Accumulibacter sp.: one gene and its partner. The protein of the gene in region 1 interacts with the protein of each later gene in a pairwise test. Links are inferred from orthologs where the notes say so. Each region holds a gene or a part of one and is shown in the gene's direction. Other genes may lie near its edges. The genes, in order: V5B60_RS04525 and mtgA.

Region 1 (4,693 bases):
GCCGCAGGCGATGGCCGTCCTCAAGTCCGGAGGTCGTCTGGTGGTGATCAGCTTCCACTCGCTGGAAGACCGCATCGTCAAGCGTTTCATGCGTTCGCAGGCGGCGCCGGACGACGCGCCGAAGAGCCTGCCGCTGCGTGCCGCCGAGCTGCCGCAGCCGCGGCTGCGCTTGGTGGGCAAGCCGGTCCGGGCGAGCGCTGCCGAGGTGGCCAGCAATCCCCGCGCCCGTAGTGCCGTCATGCGGATAGCGGAAAAGCTTGCCTTGAAGGCCGCCTGAGATGGTTCGTCTGAACGTCCTTCTGTTGCTCGTAATGGTGCTTTGCAGTCTTGGCGTGGTCACTGCGCAGCACAAGGCGCGCCGGATATTCATGGCGCTCGAGGCCGAGCAGGAACACGCGCGGCAGCTCGAGGTCGAGCATGGACAATTGCAGCTGGAACTCTCGACCTGGGGCGCAGCGCCGCGGATCGAGAAAATCGCGCGCGACAAGCTCAGGATGAGCACGCCCGAGTCGTCCCGGGTGATCGCTGCCGCGCCCGCCGGAGGATCCTCCAGATGATGCGTTTCAAGGGGAAGGTGGCGCACAAGTTCGCCGAGAATCCGTTGTTGCAGATGCGTCTGCCGACCTGGCGCTCGCGCCTCATCGGTCTGCTGATCATCGGCTCGTTCGTCGTCCTGATCGGCCGCGCGTTCTATCTGCAGGTGCTCAACAACGACTTTCTGCAGGAGAAGGGCGAGTCCCGCTATCGGCGAGACATCGAGATCAGTGCCTCGCGCGGACGCATTGCCGACCGCCACGGCGACGTGCTGGCGATATCGACGCCGATGAAGTCGATCTGGGCCGTGCCGCAGGTCGCGCGACTGACGCCGGAACAGATCGTCGAGCTGGCGTCAGTTCTCGAGATGAACCCGCGGCAGCTGGCGCAGAAGTTCGACACCGAAAAGACCTTCGTCTTTCTGCGGCGGCAGATTCCGCCCGCGGTGGCCGAGCGTGTGGCGGCGCTGAAGCTGCCCGGCATCGGCCAGGACAAGGAGTACCGCCGCTTCTATCCGACCGGCGAGATGACCGCGCACATGGTCGGCTTCACCGGCGTGGACGACCGCGGGCTGGAGGGAGTCGAACTGGCATTCCACGGCCAGTTGCTCGGCCAGCCGGGAAGCCGCAGCGTCATCAAGGATCGTCGTGGCCAGATCATCGAGGATGTCGGGTCGATCAAGCCACCGCAGGACGGCAAGGAAATCCGCTTGGCACTCGACTCGAAGATCCAGTACCTGGCGTACAGCCACCTAAAGCAGGCGATCAGCGACCAGAATGCCAAGGCAGGTGGCGTGGTGGTGATCGATGCCCGTACCGGCGAGATCGTCGCCCTGGCCAACTGGCCGACCTACAACCCGAACAATCGCGAGTCGCTGTCCGGTGCGCAGCTGCGCAACCGTGCGCTGACCGACACTTTCGAACCTGGCTCGACGCTCAAACCCTTCACGATTGCCCTCGGTCTCGAAACGGGCAAGGTTCGCTCGGAGACCATCATCAACTGTGCACCAGGTCGCCTGACGATTGGCAACGCGACGATTGCCGACGCCCATCCGCATGGTGCGCTGAGCGTCGCCCAGGTGATCCAGAAGTCGTCGAACGTCGGTGCCGCCAAGATCGCGGCGATGCTGCCATCGCAGACGATGTGGCAGATGTTCGACGATGTCGGATTTGGCCAGGTGCCCCGCCTTGGATTTCCGGGCGAAGTCACCGGGCGTGTTCGCCCGTGGAAGAGCTGGCGGCCGATCGAGCAGGCGACCATGTCGTATGGGCACGGAATTTCGGTCTCGCTGATCCAACTGGCGCGGGCCTACTCGGTCTTTGCCCGGGATGGCGACCTCGTCCCGCTTTCGTTGACCCGGGTCGATGCGCCGGTGGCCAGCGGCGCGACCGTGTTCAGCGCCAAGACGGCGCGTGAGGTCCGCATGATGCTCGAGATGGCGGTGCAACCGGGTGGCACTGCACCGAAGGCACAGATTCCGGGCTATCGCGTCGCCGGCAAGACCGGCACGGCGCACAAGCTGCTGGGCGGACGCTATGCCAACAAGTATGTCTCGTCCTTCGTCGGCTTTGCGCCGGTGTCCGATCCACGCCTGATCGTCGCCGTCATGATCGACGAGCCCAGTGCCGGCAAGCACTATGGTGGCGAGGTCGCGGCGCCGGTCTTCGCGTCGGTCATGGGCAGCTCGCTGCGCACGCTGGGGATATCACCCGACGCGCCTTTGATCGTCGCCGAGACGCCCAAGCCACCCCTGCCAAAGGCTCGCCTGTGACGGCTTCGGCGCGAAACCACGCCAGCGAGCCGGTCGCCGCAATCCTGCAGCGGCTGTCGCTGCTTGGCGTCGTCCCACATGGCGCAACTGACGACAGCCGGCAGGTCAGGCCGGGCGACCTGTTTTTCGCCTGTGCCGGCGGTTCGGTCGACGGCCGCCAGTTCATCGCCGACGCGATAGCCCGTGGTGCCGAGGCTGTCCTCTGGGAAACAGGTGACGACCGCGCGGACGCCTTCCCATGGCGTGACGACTGGCGGATCCCCGGTGTGCCGGTCAGCGGGCTGCGCGGGCTGCGCGGGCCTCTGGCGCATGCCGTCCATGGGCGCCCGAGCGAGCGCCTGTCGCTCATCGCCGTCACCGGAACCAACGGCAAGACCAGCGTCACACAGTGGATCGGCGCCACTCATCCGCGTTCCTGCGCAATCATCGGGACGCTCGGCGCCGGCCTGCCGGGGCGGCTGGCCGACACCGGCTTCACGACGCCCGAAGCGACGACCCTGGCGCGCTGTCTCGCCGGCTACGCGGCCGACGACGTGCAGGCATGCGCGCTCGAGGCGAGTTCGATCGGCATGGCAGAAGGCCGCCTGGACGGCGCCCGGGTGGACGTGGCGGTGTTCACCAACTTCACCCGCGATCACCTCGACTATCATGGCAGCATGGCGGCCTATGCGGCAGCCAAGGCGAAGTTGTTCACCTGGCCACGTCTGCGACTGGCGGTGTGCAATGTCGACGACCCCTTCGGGCGTGAGTTGGCCAGCCTGACGACCGCCAGCAAGGTGGTTGCCTATACGCAGGAGGGTGGCTGCAGCGACCGGCAGGGGACGATCAGTGCCGAGGACGTCGAGGAAACGATCGCCGGCCTGCGTTTCCGGCTGTGTGCGCCCGGCGGTCGGGCCTGGGTCGAGACGGCGCTGCTTGGTCGCTACAACGTTGCCAATCTCCTGGCCGTGGCCGCGGTCCTGCTCGATGCCGGGCTGACGCCGCGCGAGGTTGCGGCGCGCTTCGCCGGCGTGCAACCACCGCCCGGGCGCCTCGAGAAGGTGGGCGGTGACGCGCAGCCCCTGGTCGTGGTCGACTATGCGCATACGCCGGATGCCCTCGAGAACGCGTTGCGCGCGCTGCGGCCGGTCGCCACGGCGCGTGGTGCCGGTTTGACGGCCGTCTTCGGCTGCGGTGGCGATCGCGATCCCGGCAAGCGACCGCTGATGGGCGAGGTCGCCCAGCGCTGTGCCGATCGCGTCGTCTTGACGAGCGACAATCCCCGCAGCGAGGACCCGCAGGCGATCATCGCACAGATCAGCGTTGCCGCTCCGGCCGCCGAGGTCATCGCCGATCGTGGCGAGGCGATTCGGCGCACGATTCTCTCGGCACATGCTGCGGAAGTGGTGTTGATCGCGGGCAAGGGCCACGAGCCGTACCAGGAGATCGGCGGCGTGCGACGGCCGTTCTCCGACGTCGCGCAGGCGCGCACTGCGCTGCTCGCTCGCCAGGAGTTGCATCGATGAGCGAGATGATGGACCTGCTGGCGGCGGCACGGGCGACGGCGGGCGCCCTCGTCGGCGACAACTGCAGCTTCAGCGGCGTGTCGACCGACAGCCGAACCATCGCCGCCGGTGAACTCTTCATCGCCCTGCGTGGGGACCATTTCGATGGTCACCACTACCTCACCGCGGCCCGGGAGCGGGGCGCCGCCGCAGCCGTCGTCGCCGCTGACGCCGCCGAGCAGCTGCGGTCGAGCGGCTTGCCGCTGGTCGTCGTGGCCGAGACCAGGCTCTCGCTGGGCGCGCTGGCGGCAGACTGGCGCAGTCGCTTCACTTTGCCGCTGATTGCCGTCACTGGCAGCAACGGCAAGACGACGACCAAGGAGATGATCGCCAGCATCCTGCGGGCGGCCTACGGTGATACCGTGCTCTCCACCCAGGGGAACTACAACAACGACATCGGCCTGCCGTTGACCCTGCTGCGCCTGCATGCCGGCCATCGTGCGGCGATCGTCGAGATGGGAATGAATCACCCGGGCGAGATTGCCTACCTTGCGGGGATCGCCCGCCCTGCCATCGCCGTCGTGACCAACGCGCAGCGCGCCCATCTCGCCGGCATGGGCTCGGTGGAAGCGATCGCCCGCGAGAAGGGTACCATCTATTCCGGGCTGGACGAGAACGGCGTCGCCGTGTTCTGCGCCGACGATCCGTGGGCCGATCTCTGGCGGCAGCAGAGCCAGGGCCTGCGGCGGACGACCTTTGGCTTCGAGCACGCCGCCGACGTCAGCGGCAGGGTCGCGTTGCATGGGCTCGAGAATCGCCTGCTGCTCGCCTGCGGCAGCGACGAGACCAAGGTCACGCTGTCGTTGCCCGGCCGGCACAACGCGCGCAACGCCCTCGCCGCCGC
Region 2 (6,635 bases), 1.6 Mb from region 1 along the record:
GCGTGCAGCGAGACGGGCCTCACGGCCGCCCACCTGCTGTACCGCTGTGGCGCCATCCGCTCGCCTTACGACTATCATCTGCAGCGCTTTCTGCTGGAGCAGTTCCCGCGCGGGACGGCTTTCCCCGCCGTCGAGCTGCCGTCGCTGCCGGTTGAGCTGCCGCATGCCGGCGTGCAGGCCTTTTCGATCGACGACGCGACGACGACCGAGATCGACGACGCGTTTTCAGTGCAGTCGCTGCCCGGGATCGGCTGGCGGGTCGGCATCCACATTGCGGCCCCGGGGCTCGGCATCGCTCCCGGCTCGGCGCTCGACGGGATCGCGCGCGCCCGTCTGTCCACCGTCTACATGCCCGGAAGCAAGTTCACGATGCTGCCGGACGCGGTGGTGGATCGCTACACTCTGGCGAGTGGGCGCGCGATCCCGGCCGTTTCGCTGTATCTCACGGTGACACCGGAAATGGAGATCATCGGCGACGAGTCACGGCTGGAGATCGTTCAGGTCGCCGCGAACTTGCGCCATCACGACATCGAGCCGTTGTTCAACGAGCGGACTCTGGCTGGCGGACTGGCGGAGTTTCCCTTCCGCGACGAGCTGCTGATGCTCTGGCAACTGGCCAACGCCTGCGAGGGCCGGCGCGGCAAGCCGTCGGCGACGCCGGACAACAAGGACTTCAACTTCCGCATCGAGGGCGATCTCGCCGACGCCGAAGGCTGTCGCGTCGAGATTTCCGCGCGCCGTCGCGGCAGCCCGCTCGACAAGTTGGTGGCCGAACTGATGATCGTTGCCAACAGTACCTGGGGCGCCTTGCTGGCCAGCCGAGGGGTGGCGGCGATCTACCGGGTGCAGGGCGGTGGCAAGGTGCGCATGAGCACGGTGCCGCAGGCTCACGAGGGGCTCGGGGTGAAGCAGTACGCCTGGTTGTCGTCACCGCTGCGGCGCTATGTGGACCTGCTCAACCAGTGGCAGCTGCTTGCCTGCCTGCAGTCCACGACGCCGCCTTTTGCCGCTCGCTCGGACGCGCTGTTTGCCGCCCTGCGCGACTTCGAACTGACCTATGCCGCCTACGCCGAATTTCAGCGCTGCATGGAACGTTACTGGTGCCTGCGCTGGTTGCGGCAGCAGGGAATCGAGCGCATTGCGGCGACCATCGGCCGCGAGAACCTGGTGCGGCTCGACGACCTGCCGTTGGTACAGCGTCTGCCCTCAGTGCCGGAGCTCAAGTCGGGGCAACGAGTGCTGCTGCAGGTCGAATCGGTGGACTACCTGACCCTGGGCCTCGGCTGTCGCTATGTCGAGACCCTGTCGTCGTCGACGGAAGAGGACGTGGTGGACACCCTGCCGGAGGCCGTCGATTGAGGTGAGGCAGCGATCGGTGCATCGGTTCGAGCGATGGTCGGCCAACCACCGGTTGGCGCTGGCGGTCGGTTTTTCACTGCTGCTGCATGGCCTGCTGTTGTCGCTGCACTTCCGTTTCCCGGAAGCGTCGCGTGCCGCCCGCGAGCGGGCGCTCGACGTCGTCCTGGTCAATCGTCGTTCGGCGCGCGCACCGGAGGAAGCGACGGTGCAGGCACAGGCCAACCTCGACAATGGCGGCAATACCGAGCACGAGCGCCGGGCGAAGACGCCGATGCCGGCCGCGCCCCGGCAGCAGCACGGTGACGAGCTCGAACACTCGCAGAAGCGGGTGCAGGCGCTCGAGGCGCATCAGCAACGGCTGGCGACGCAGGCACGGAGCCACGATTCGGTGCCGGCGACCGCCGCCCGCGAGGCGCAGCCGGATCCCGTGGCGAACCTCAGTGGCCGTGACCTGGCGCAGAGTGCGCTGGCGATGGCGCGTCTCGAAGGCGAGATCGCCAAGGAACTCGATGAATACAGCAAGCGGCCGCGTAAGCAGTTCATCGGCAGCAGTGCGATGGAATACCGCTTTGCACAGTACTTCGAGGAGTGGCGACAGAAGGTCGAGCGCGTCGGCACGCTCAACTACCCGGCCGAGGCGCGTGGCAAGCTCTACGGCAGCCTCGTCCTGACGGTGACGGTGCGTAGCGACGGCAGCGTCGACTCGGTCGAGATCAACCGCTCTTCCGGCCACCGGATCCTCGACGATGCCGCGCGCCGCATCGTCGTCATGGCCTCGCCGTTTGCCGCCTTTCCGCCGGCCATTCGGCACGATACCGATACCCTGGTGATCACCCGGACGTGGAATTTCACCCAGCGCGACAGTTTGGAGACCAGGGCCGCGAAGCGATGAGCGACCGTTACTGCGTCTTCGGCAATCCGGTGGGGCACAGCAGGTCACCGGCGATCCACGCGGCCTTCGCCGCCGCGTGCCACCAGGATCTGGTCTACGAGGCGATCCTCGCACCCCAGGAAGGCTTTGCCGCTTGCGTGCGCGCCTTCGTCGCCACCGGCGGTCGTGGCGCCAACGTCACCGTACCGTTCAAGCAGGAGGCCTGCCGGCTGGCGACGCGACTGACGCAGCGCGCGCGGCTGGCTGGCGCGGTCAACACCCTGTCCTTCGATGGCGCCGACTGGCTTGGCGACAATACCGACGGTGCTGGGCTGCTGCGTGACCTGACGCACAACCTGGGCTGCCCGATTGCCGGCAGGCGTGTCCTGCTGCTCGGTGCCGGTGGTGCGGCGCGCGGTGTTCTCGGGCCGCTGCTCGACGCGGCGCCGAGCCGACTGCTGATCGCCAACCGCAGCCTGGCGACGGCGAACGAACTGGCCGGGCGGATGGCGGGTGCCGGCAATGTCGGCGCCTGCGCGTACGCGCAACTCGCCGGTGAGTGCTTCGATCTGGTGATCAACGCCACTTCGGCCAGTCTTGCCGGCGACTCCTTGCCTCTGCCGGACGGCCTCTTCGCTCCCGGCAGCCTGGCCTACGACATGATGTACGGGCAGGGGCAGACGCCGTTCCTGCGGCTCACCGGCAGTCTCGGCGCGACGCGGCTGGCGGACGGCCTCGGCATGCTCGTCGAGCAGGCAGCCGAGGCCTTTCATCTCTGGCGTGGCCTCCGGCCGGAGACGGCCCCGGTGCTGGCGATGCTGCGCGACGGCAGATGAAGCTGCTGCTCTGGGCGAAGCGCCTGCTGCTTGCCGGCGTCGCCCTGCTGCTGATCTACCAGTTCTGGTTGTTCGGCTGGGTCCTCTGGTGGAAGTGGAGCAACCCCGATCTCACCCGTTTCATGGAGATCCGCATCGAGGAACTGCGTCGGCAGCAGCCCGAGGCGCAACTCAGGAAGCAATGGGTGCCTTACGACCGCATCTCGCTCCATCTCAAGCGGGCGATCGTCGCCGCCGAGGATGCCCGCTTCGTCGATCACGAAGGCTTCGACTGGGACGGCATCCAGCAGGCGATCGCGAAGAACCAGAAGAAGGGGCGGGTCGTCGCCGGCGGCTCGACGATCTCGCAGCAACTCGCCAAGAACCTCTTCCTGACGCCGGCACGGACGCCGTGGCGCAAGGCCGAGGAAGCCGTCATCACGCTGATGCTCGAAGCGATGTGGAGCAAGGAGCGGATTTTCGAGGTCTACCTCAACGTCATCGAATGGGGCAACGGGGTCTTCGGCGCCGAAGCGGCAGCCCGGCATTACTACGGCGTCGCTGCCGCCCAGCTTTCGCGCGAGCAGGCGGCGCGGCTCGCCGGAATGGTTCCCAGCCCGCGCTTCTACGACCGCAACCGCAACGCGCCGGGGCTGGCGAGGAAGACCGCGATCATTCTCGCCCGGATGCCGTCTGCCGACCTGCCCTGAACCGGGGAATCCGGTCGTCGGTGGTGCGCGCGCTGGCCGGTGATCGGCAAGCCTGCGATACTATCGGCCTTTCGCGGCGGCCACGGCCGTCGTTTCCGCATTCTTCCAGGAGCCATCGCCTCATGAAGCTTCGTACCATTTTCCTGCTGCTCGTCTGCAGCCTCGTCGGCATCTTCGCGGCGATCAACTGGCACGCCTTCACCACCCCGACGACGCTGTCGCTGGCGGTGACCGAGGTGGAAGCGCCGCTCGGGGTGGTCATGCTCGGTATCATCGGTGTCCTGACCGCCGTCTTCCTGGTCTTCGTCGTCTATGTTCAGGCTTCGGCCCTTTTCGACTCGCGCCGTCGGAATCACCGGCAACATCAAGAGCCAGATCGACCAGATCTGGAACGCCTTCTGGTCGGGCGGCATCTCCAACCCGCTGGAGGTCATCGAGCAGATCACCTACCTGCTCTTCCTGCGCCGGCTGGACGACCTGCACACGCTGGAAGAGAACAAGTCCGCCCGGCTCAAGCGGCCGATGGAGCGGCGCGTCTTCCCCGCGGGCAACGACAGCCGCAGGGGCCGCTCCTACGAACGACCTGCGCTGGTCGCGCTTCAAGCACTTCGCGCCGGCGAGATGTACACCGTGGTCGGCGAGCACGTCTTCCCGTTCCTGCGCACGCTCGGCGGCGACGGCTCCACCTACGCGCAGCACATGAAGGACGCGCGCTTCACCATCCCCACGCCGGCGCTGCTGGCCAAGGTGGTGGACCTGCTCGACGCCGTGCCGATGGAGGACCGCGACACCAAGGGCGACGTCTACGAGTACATGCTCGGCAAGATCGCCAGCGCCGGGCAGAACGGCCAGTTCCGCACGCCGCGCCACATCATCCGGCTGATGGTCGAGCTGACCGCGCCGCAGCCCGACCGACGTCATCTGCGACCCGGCCTGCGGCACCGCCGGCTTCCTCGTCGCCGCCGGCGAGGTCCTGCGCGAGCGCCACCCGAAGTCTCCTGCACGACGCGAAGCTGCGCGAGCACTTCCATCACCACATGTTCCACGGCTTCGACTTCGACAACACCATGCTGCGCATCGGCAGCATGAACATGCTGCTGCACGGCGTCGAGAACCCCGACATCCGCTACCGCGACTCGCTGGCGCAGGACCACGCCGGCGAGGAGGAGAAGTACACGCTGCTGCTGGCCAATCCGCCCTTCGCCGGCAGCCTCGACTACGAGAACACCGCCAAGGACCTGCTGCAGATCGTCAAGACGAAGAAGACCGAGCTGCTCTTCCTCGCGCTCTTCCTGCGCCTGCTCAAACCCGGCGGCCGCGCCGCGGTGATCGTCCCCGACGGCGTGCTGTTCGGTTCGAGCAGGCGCACAAGCAACTGCGCCGGATGCTGGTCGAAGACCAGAAGCTCGACGCCGTGGTCAAGCTGCCCGGCGGCGTCTTCAAGCCCTACGCCGGCGTGTCCACCGCGATCCTGCTGTTCACCAAGACCAACTCCGGCGGCACCGACCAGGTCTGGTTCTACGACGTCGCAGGCCGACGGCTGGAGCCTCGACGACAAGCGCACGCCGCTGCTGCGGAAGACAAGCTCGGCCCGTGCCGCGCAGCGCGCTGGCGAAGACGAGCACGGCAAGAACAACCTGCCCGACGTGCTGGCGCGCTGGGCGCAGCGCAATGGCGCCGAGCGCGAACGCCCGCGCACCGCGCAGAGCTTCTGCGTGCCGAAGGCCGACATCGCCGCGCAGGGCTACGACCTCTCGCTCAACCGCTACAAGGAAGTGGTGCACGAGGCGGTCGAGCACCGGGCGCCGAAGGAGATCCTTGCCGATCCAGCTGGCGAAGCTGGAGGAGGAGATTCTTCAGCGGGGGATGAAGGAGTTGGATGATCGGGATGCTCGGAGGCATCGAAGTACATCACGGGCACAAAGTCCCCGAGCAGCGGCGAATTGCGGAGATCCTGGACAAGGCGGACGCGCTGCGGGCCAAGCGCCGCGCCGCACTCGCCCAGCTCGACACCCTCACCCAATCCATCTTCCTCGACATGTTCGGCGACCCGATCGCAAACCCTCGGCAGTTCCCAATTCGTCCGATGATCGAGCTAGTCGATAGTAGGCGGCCGATTAGCTACGGCATCCTAATGCCGGGGCCTGACCAACCTGAAGGTATCAAGTATGTGCGCGTGGTCGATATGCAGGACGGCGGAATCGCGTTGCCCGGCATTCGACGAACGACCGAGGCCATATCAAACGCCTTCCGGCGCTCGCTTCTAAGACGGGGCGATCTCCTGATGTCAATTCGCGGCCACGTTGGACGATTCGCGGTCGTGCCGCCCGAACTCGACGATGCAAACATCACCCAGGATACGGCGCGCCTGGCGATCACTGGCGCAGACCCTGTGTTCGTTCGTGAGTGCCTCCGAACTCAAGGGTTCCAGCGCTGGATGGGTAAACACACCAAGGGCGTCGCAGTTCGTGGGATCAACCTCGGCGACGTCAAGTTGATGCCGGTCATCACGCCCGCCTTGAGCCAGCAGCAAAGGTTCGCTCGGCTTGCCCTTGCCAACGACGAACTGAAGGTTGCCGCGCGTGCCGCGTTGGCCGAACTCGACGCGCTCTTTGCCTCCCTTCAGCACCGAGCCTTCCGGGGAGAGCTATAGCCATGCGAGGCGATTTCATCGGCGTGTGGTCCGAGACTTGGCGTGAGACCTGGCTGCCGCTGATCGACGATGAAAGCGGAGACATCTTCTGCGAGCTGTTCCGCGCGCTCGTCCCGGCGCCGAAGAGCCGGGCGTCGGTTGAAGCGCTGGCGGACATCATCGACAACCCCGTGCAGAGGCGAGAGGCGTTCGAGAAGACGGTTTCGGACGACTTCGCCGGCGAGCGC

The links.
Region 2: the proteins of V5B60_RS04525 (region 1) and mtgA interact in binary tests that used the Escherichia coli proteins (3 or more experiments, as listed by UniProt). The link is inferred for Accumulibacter sp. from one-to-one orthologs.

The regions. Positions count from the first base shown.
Region 1 is NZ_JAZKUG010000001.1:1,028,031-1,032,723, reverse strand. The notes cover bases 1-2,929. They hold V5B60_RS04525 (peptidoglycan D,D-transpeptidase FtsI family protein), read left to right. Parts: upstream 1-553; coding sequence 554-2,305; downstream 2,306-2,929. Other genes in these bases: V5B60_RS04520 (UDP-N-acetylmuramoyl-L-alanyl-D-glutamate--2,6-diaminopimelate ligase), read left to right, coding at 2,302-2,929; ftsL (cell division protein FtsL), read left to right, coding at 279-557; rsmH (16S rRNA (cytosine(1402)-N(4))-methyltransferase RsmH), read left to right, coding at 1-277. Also shown: more of V5B60_RS04520, read left to right, coding at 2,930-3,810; V5B60_RS04515 (UDP-N-acetylmuramoyl-tripeptide--D-alanyl-D-alanine ligase), read left to right, coding at 3,816-4,693. UniProt on the Escherichia coli protein: Essential cell division protein that catalyzes cross-linking of the peptidoglycan cell wall at the division septum. Required for localization of FtsN.
Region 2 is NZ_JAZKUG010000001.1:2,611,814-2,618,448, forward strand. What follows is about bases 1,910-4,908. They hold mtgA (monofunctional biosynthetic peptidoglycan transglycosylase), read left to right. Parts: upstream 1,910-3,062; coding sequence 3,063-3,755; downstream 3,756-4,908. Other genes in these bases: V5B60_RS11535 (energy transducer TonB), read left to right, coding at 1,910-2,251; aroE (shikimate dehydrogenase), read left to right, coding at 2,248-3,066. Also shown: V5B60_RS11530 (ribonuclease catalytic domain-containing protein), read left to right, coding at 1-1,359; more of V5B60_RS11535, read left to right, coding at 1,376-1,909; V5B60_RS11555 (hypothetical protein), read left to right, coding at 5,635-6,408; V5B60_RS11560 (hypothetical protein), read left to right, coding at 6,411-6,635. UniProt on the Escherichia coli protein: Peptidoglycan polymerase that catalyzes glycan chain elongation from lipid-linked precursors. May play a role in peptidoglycan assembly during cell division in collaboration with other cell division proteins.